2 regions of the Halomonas huangheensis genome follow, and region 2 is predicted to be linked to the other one. Evidence: predicted binding sites of a transcription regulator. Region 2 holds the regulator's gene; the other holds the start of a gene.
What was found. Region 2 encodes sigma-54, which starts transcription at its own class of promoters, with help from an activator protein. Its sites were predicted from a motif close to TGGCACNNNNNTTGCTNT; they were not measured.
Positions count from the first base shown of each region.

Region 1: AR456_RS04665 (HAD-IIB family hydrolase) is a predicted target of sigma-54. The motif match lies at 1,861-1,878, and genes of this name have one in related genera.

Region 1 covers NZ_CP013106.1:1,017,399-1,020,608, forward strand. The annotation lists gene AR456_RS04655 (hypothetical protein) at 1-230, shown strand, start outside; gene glyA (serine hydroxymethyltransferase) at 397-1,662, shown strand; gene AR456_RS04665 (HAD-IIB family hydrolase) at 1,942-2,838, shown strand; gene AR456_RS04670 (glycosyltransferase family protein) at 2,835-3,210, shown strand, end outside.
Region 2 covers NZ_CP013106.1:1,622,746-1,625,955, forward strand. The annotation lists gene rapZ (RNase adapter RapZ) at 1-155, opposite strand, end outside; gene ptsN (PTS IIA-like nitrogen regulatory protein PtsN) at 246-731, opposite strand; gene hpf (ribosome hibernation-promoting factor, HPF/YfiA family) at 738-1,046, opposite strand; gene AR456_RS07295 (RNA polymerase factor sigma-54) at 1,206-2,618, opposite strand; gene lptB (LPS export ABC transporter ATP-binding protein) at 2,920-3,210, opposite strand, start outside.

The DNA.
Region 1 (3,210 bases), 610 kb from region 2:
AATCGCGCAGTGAACTGCTGGCCAGCATGAGTGCAGAGTTGGAGCAGGGAGAGCAGCGGAGGTCGCTCACCTCTCCACAGGTCGTCGGGAGTGTGTTGAAACTCCTTGCAGGAGAAGCCAGCACATTGCGTCTGGACCTGGAATTGCCACCATCAGTAGCGATTCACAAGCTGGTCAATAATCCCGAAGGAGTCGTGGAACATCTGGTCGTGACTGCCAGCACGGAGTAGCGAAGGACCTGAATGCAGCAGCCGATGCTCTGCGTTCAGGATTTCTCAAGCCGGCATGAGAAATGATGCAGTTGTGCATGATGGTCTTTCATGTGAAAGCCTGCATGGCCTGCGCTATCATGGCGACTTCCAATTCTTCTTCCCCAGCTGTGAGGTTTGCCCGCCGATGTTCAGCCGTGACATGACGATTGCCGGTTTTGATGATGCCCTGTTCGACGCCATGCAGAAGGAAGTGGGTCGTCAGGAAGCCCACATCGAGCTGATCGCTTCCGAGAACTACGCCAGCCCTCGCGTGATGGAAGCCCAGGGTAGCCAGCTGACCAACAAGTATGCAGAGGGTTATCCAGGAAAGCGTTACTACGGCGGCTGTGAATACGTCGACGTGGTCGAGCAGCTGGCGATCGACTATGCGAAGGAGTTGTTTGGCGCCAGCTATGCCAATGTACAGCCGCATTCCGGTTCTCAGGCCAATGGCGCTGTCTTCCAGGCGTTGGTCAAGCCCGGTGATACTGTGCTCGGCATGAGCCTGGACGCGGGGGGTCACCTGACGCACGGTGCGCGCCCCAACTTCTCGGGCAAGCACTACAACGCCGTGCAGTATGGCATCGATGACTCTGGTCGCATTGACTACGATGAAGTCGCGCGCCTGGCGCGTGAGCACAAGCCGAAGATGATCATTGCCGGCTTCTCCGCCTACTCCCAGATCATCGATTGGGCGAAATTCCGTGAGATCGCCGACGAAGTCGGTGCTTACCTGCTGGTCGATATGGCGCATATCGCCGGTCTGGTCGCCGCGGGTCTGTATCCGACGCCGATGCCGCATGCTCATGTGGTGACCACCACTACCCACAAGACCCTGCGTGGTCCGCGTGGCGGCCTGATCCTGTCCGCTGAGAACGATGCCGATATCGAGAAGAAGCTGCAGTCTGCGGTCTTCCCCGGCATCCAGGGCGGCCCGCTCGAGCACGTTATCGCCGCCAAGGCGATCTGCTTCAAGGAAGCCATGGCGCCCGAGTTCAAGACCTATCAGCAGCAGGTGATCAGCAACGCCCAGACCATGGCCGGTGTGTTCATCGAGCGCGGCTATGACGTGGTCTCCGGCGGAACGGAAGACCACCTCTTCCTGCTGTCACTGATCAAGCAGGAGTTGACCGGTAAGGACGCGGATGCGGCCCTCGGACGTGCCCACATTACCGTCAACAAGAACGCGGTGCCGGGCGACCCGCAGAGCCCCTTTGTTACCTCCGGGTTGCGTATCGGTACTCCGGCAGTGACCACTCGTGGCTTCGGTACTGACGAGTGCCGTGATCTGGCTGGCTGGATCTGCGATATCCTCGACGTGATGGCTCGCGGAGAGGATTCGTCCTCCATCGAGTCCGAGGTCAAGGCCAAGGTGGAAGAAGTCTGTGCCCGCCTGCCGGTATATCGCTGAGTTGACTGGCGTACCGATGCGTTTGTTTGCCAGCTGATGGCATAGCTGGCGTGAAGCCTTGAACGGTTGAATGCGATCAAACAATGCCCCATTCCGGTGCGCCGGAATGGGGCATTGTCGTTTCTCCGCGGTGCAGAGTGTGATCCGGTCCCATCGATGCGGTGTTGACCCATTGATCATCAGGGCTTTTTTCCTCTCTGGCATGGACCCTGCCTTGTGCAGCCTGTGAAGCGAAAAGGACGCGTATTCCGTGCGTTCGCCAACTGCACAGGGGGAGCCATGTCGTCATTACCGGATGTCCGGCTGCGAGAAAGTGCTGGGCCACGGCTGGTGTTTACCGATCTCGATGGATCCCTGTTGGATCATGACAGCTACGACTGGTCGCCGGCTCAACCTTGGCTGCGTGCGCTGAAGGCATCCGGTGCGTTGGTGATTCCCGTTACCAGCAAGACGCGCAGTGAGTTGATGGCCCTGCGTCAGGCGTTGGATCTCGGTGACTCTCCCTTCATTGCCGAGAATGGGGCTCTGGTAGCCTTGCCACCAGCCTGGTGTCACGCAAGGCGCGATACCTCTCCCGGCCCCGATGGCCTGGTATTACGCAACCTGGGCATCGATGTTGGCCTGATACGTCGTCGAGTCATCATCTGGCGCGAACGCCTCGGTGTGCGCTGTCGGACCATGAGTGAGATGTCCTTGGATGAGGTCATGGACATTACCGGTCTCGGCGAACAGGAGGCGCGCCTGGCACGTCTGCGAGAAGGCAGTGAGCCGCTGATATGGCAGGACACAGAGGGTTGCTTCGAAGCGTTCCGCGCGGGGCTTGCCGGAGATGGTTTGCGCATGACCCGTGGCGGTCGGTTCTGGCATGTCACTGGAGATACCGACAAGGGGCTTGCCGTCGACTGGTTGGTTCGGCGCTTCAGAGATCTACGCGGGGTGGTGCCGCATACGCTGGCGCTGGGCGATGGCCCCAATGATGTCAGCATGCTGGAGACTGTTGATTCAGCCGTCGTCATTCGTAGCCGTCATGGACTGGTGGTAGCACCCAGAGCACGCCAACTGTACCGAACCGAAGCTAATGGGCCCCATGGCTGGGCCGAAGGCATTGCCCACTTCTGGGGTGTATCCGCCCATGCGTCGCAGACTCCACAGCCAGGTCAGGAGAGAAAGGCATGAGTGACTTCCATCAGAACGGCATCATCACCGACTTCCACAATCTGACCCGGCGTAGCGTCGAGGATCTCGATCGAGATCTCTGCGAATTCTCTCGCAACCGACCGTTGGGTCTCATCCTGCCGTCGCTTTACTCCGAACTCGAGGGGCCGGCGCTATCGCGGATCGTCGAGGAGCTGGCGCAGGTTCCATGGTTGGACGAAGTTGTCATTGGTCTCGATCGAGCTGACCGCGAGCAGTTCCTGCATGCGCGCGAGTTCTTCTCTCGCCTGCCACAGCGTCATCGTATCCTGTGGAATGATGGGCCTCGCCTGAAGGCCCTCGATGAGGAACTGGCCACCAAAGGGCTTTCACCACAACAGCCGGGCAAGGGCC
Region 2 (3,210 bases):
ATGCGCTTCGAATGTCCGTTTTCGAGTTCGCCGACCAGCGAGCCCAGCAACATGGCCGGGAGATTGTCGATGGCATAGAAACCCAGATCCTCAAGCGCCTGCAATGCAACGGATTTGCCTGAACCAGATCGGCCACTGATGATCACGAGTTGCATTTACAGTCTCCCGCTCAAGGGTCGCCAGGGCGATGCCTGGCAATGAGTGACAAAATGACGGTGACGGAAGGGCGCAGCGGCAGCCGGTACTCAGCCGTCGCTATCCCGGGCGGAGGCACTGCGAAGAATAGCCTCCTGCAACCTTTCGTGCAGTTCGCGCTGTGAGCCAGCCTGGCGCAACCGCTGGCGAGTCTCCGCGTCGTTCATCACGCCGGCGACCTGGCCGAGTAGGGCGAGGTGAGCCTCGTCGGCTTCCTCGGGCACCAGCAACACGAAGATCAGATCAACGGGTTCTCCGTCGATCGCATCGAAATCAATGGGGTCCGCCAGCTTTAGAAACCCGGAGATCGGTGCCTTGCAATGCGGATTACGCGCATGCGGAATGGCAACTCCGTTACCGATCCCGGTACTGCCGAGGCGTTCTCGGCCAATCAGGCGGCTGAATACTTCCTGGCTATCCAGGCTAGGCGTGTTTTGGGCGATGAAGGTGCTGAAGAACTCCAGCACCCTCTTCTTGCTACCTCCCGGCACATCGAACAGCGTGCGCTCGGGAGGGAGAATGGCATCCAATGTCATGAGGAATCAGCGAAGTCCAGCGCCCTGGGCACGGGCTTGAGATTTTTCCTTGTGCTTGACCAATTGGCGGTCAAGCTTGTCGGCTAGTGCATCTATGGCAGCGTACATGTCGCCATCCTGGGCGTCGGCATGCAGGTCAGCACCGGCAGCATGGAGTGTACAGGCAGCAAGTTGGCGCTCCTTTTCTACAGATAACGTCACCTGAACATTGGTGATGTTGTCATAGTGACGCTCCACTCGAGCGAGCTTTTCTTGTACATAGTCACGCAGCGGGTCGGTCAGTTCGACGTGATGGCCGGTGATATTGACTTGCATGACAGGCTCCTTGCTCTAGCAATGGTAGATCGATTGTAACCCTTTTTGCCGCCTTGCAAACCCCCTGAGCACAAGTCCTTATCAAGCCTTGACAGATGAGGTTCTGGTGGTCATGGGGAATAGGTAGAGAACTGCTCGATCTGGGGCAGTGGGCGATGATCAGCGCAGACGTTTACGCTCACTGGATGATGGTATGTGCATGGCCTCACGGTACTTGGCAATGGTCCGTCGCGCGACATGAACACCATCTTCGGCCAGCAGCTCCACCAGTTTGCTGTCAGAGAGCGGCTTGCGTGGAGGTTCGTCCTGAACCAGCTTCTTGATTCTGGCTCGGATGGCAGTGCTTGAATGGGCATCGCCGTCGTTGCCGACCTGGCTGGAGAAGAAGTACTTGAGTTCGTACACGCCGCGCGGAGTATGTACGAACTTCTGGGTGGTTACGCGAGAGATGGTTGATTCATGCATCTCAACCTTCTCCGCTATGTCAGCGAGAATCAGAGGCTTCATGGCGGCTTCGCCCTGCTCAAGGAAGTCCAGTTGGCGCAGCATGATCTCACGGCCCACCTTGAGCAGTGTGTCATTACGGCTGGAGAGGCTCTTGAGCAACCAGCGTGCTTCCTGAAGATGATCCTTGAGGAACTGGTTGTCCTGGCTGCGGTCCGCACGACGAATCAGAGCTGCATAGTCGGGCTGAATGCGCAGGCGCGGCATGGCTTCTGGATTGAGCTCAACCTGCCAGCCTTCACTGCCATGGCGCACGATCAGGTCGGGTACCACATAGTCGACGTTGCTGTCGCCGAAGCTGCTGCCTGGTCGAGGATCAAGGCTGCGGATCAGTTCAATGACACTGTCCAGCCCGTCATCGTCGAGTCCCAGACGTCGCTTGAGCAGGCGCCGCTCGCCACTGGCCAATGCTTCGAGAAACTGACGTACCAGACGTCCGGCCTGGGGCAGTAGTGGAGTCTCTCGGGGCAGAGTGTCGAGTTGCAGCAACAGGCACTCACGCAAGTCGCGAGCGAAGACACCTGTTGGCTCAAACAGCTGGAGCCGCTTGAGAACGGCTTCAACTTCTTTCAGCGAAAGCTTGTCGAATCCTTGTTGCTGAAGGCCCTGGTGGATTTCTTCGAGCGGTTGGTTGAGATAGCCGTCGATGTTTACTGCATCGATCAGTGATTCGGCGATGCGCATGTCGTCAGCATCGATGTCGAGCATTGCCAATTGCCAGCTCAAGTGACCCTGCAATGACTGTGAGGATGCCTGACGTTCGAAGTCGGGGCCTTCGCCACTGCCGGCAGAGGAACTGCCGGAGTCCTGGTAGGTATCCGACCAGTCGCTATCGATCGAAAGTTCGCTCGGTATCTCGTCGGCCCAGTCATCTTCCGGTGTTTCGCTGGCGGTCTGCTCGCCGAAGTCGTCTTCCAGCTCCAGCATGGGGTTGGCCTCAAGGGCCTGTTGAATCTCCTGGCGAAGATCCAGCGTAGACAGCTGCAGCAGGGCGATTGCCTGCTGCAGTTGCGGGGTCATGGTGAGCTGCGTACCCAACCGCAGTTGCAGTGACGCCTTCAGGGCCATGCGAGAGGTCCGTTGCTGATGACAGAAGGCTTTACCCTACTCATCAGAAGTATGCCATGCAAGTCCCTTGCCAACATGGCGATAAAGCGTTGACTTTTTTGAGCAAGGCTGGTGGGGATGCCTGGTCCAAGCTAAAAGCCAGGAGCGGAGGGTAGCTATAAGCTGTAAGCCATAAGCGGTAAGTAACCTCGCAAGTGGTGAGCTTTCGACTACGCTCGATCTTGAATCCCGAAGGGCTTCTGTCTGTGCTCTATGCGGCGGTGTTGAATAGCTCGTTACTCGACGCTCACAGGCTCGGTGCTTATAGCCTGAAATTCTCGCCCAGATACACTTCGCGGACCCGTTTGTTGGCGAGAATGTCGTCGGCATTGCCTTCAGCAATGATCTGGCCATCACCGACAATATAGGCGTGATCACAGATATCGAGGGTTTCACGGACGTTGTGGTCGGTGATCAACACCCCGATATTGCGTTCCTTGAGCTGGCGGATGATTGACTTGATATCGCCGACCGAGATCGGATCGACCCCAGCAAAGGGCTCATCGAGCAGGATGAAGGCCGGTTCGGTGGCGAGGGCGCGGGCAATTTCGAC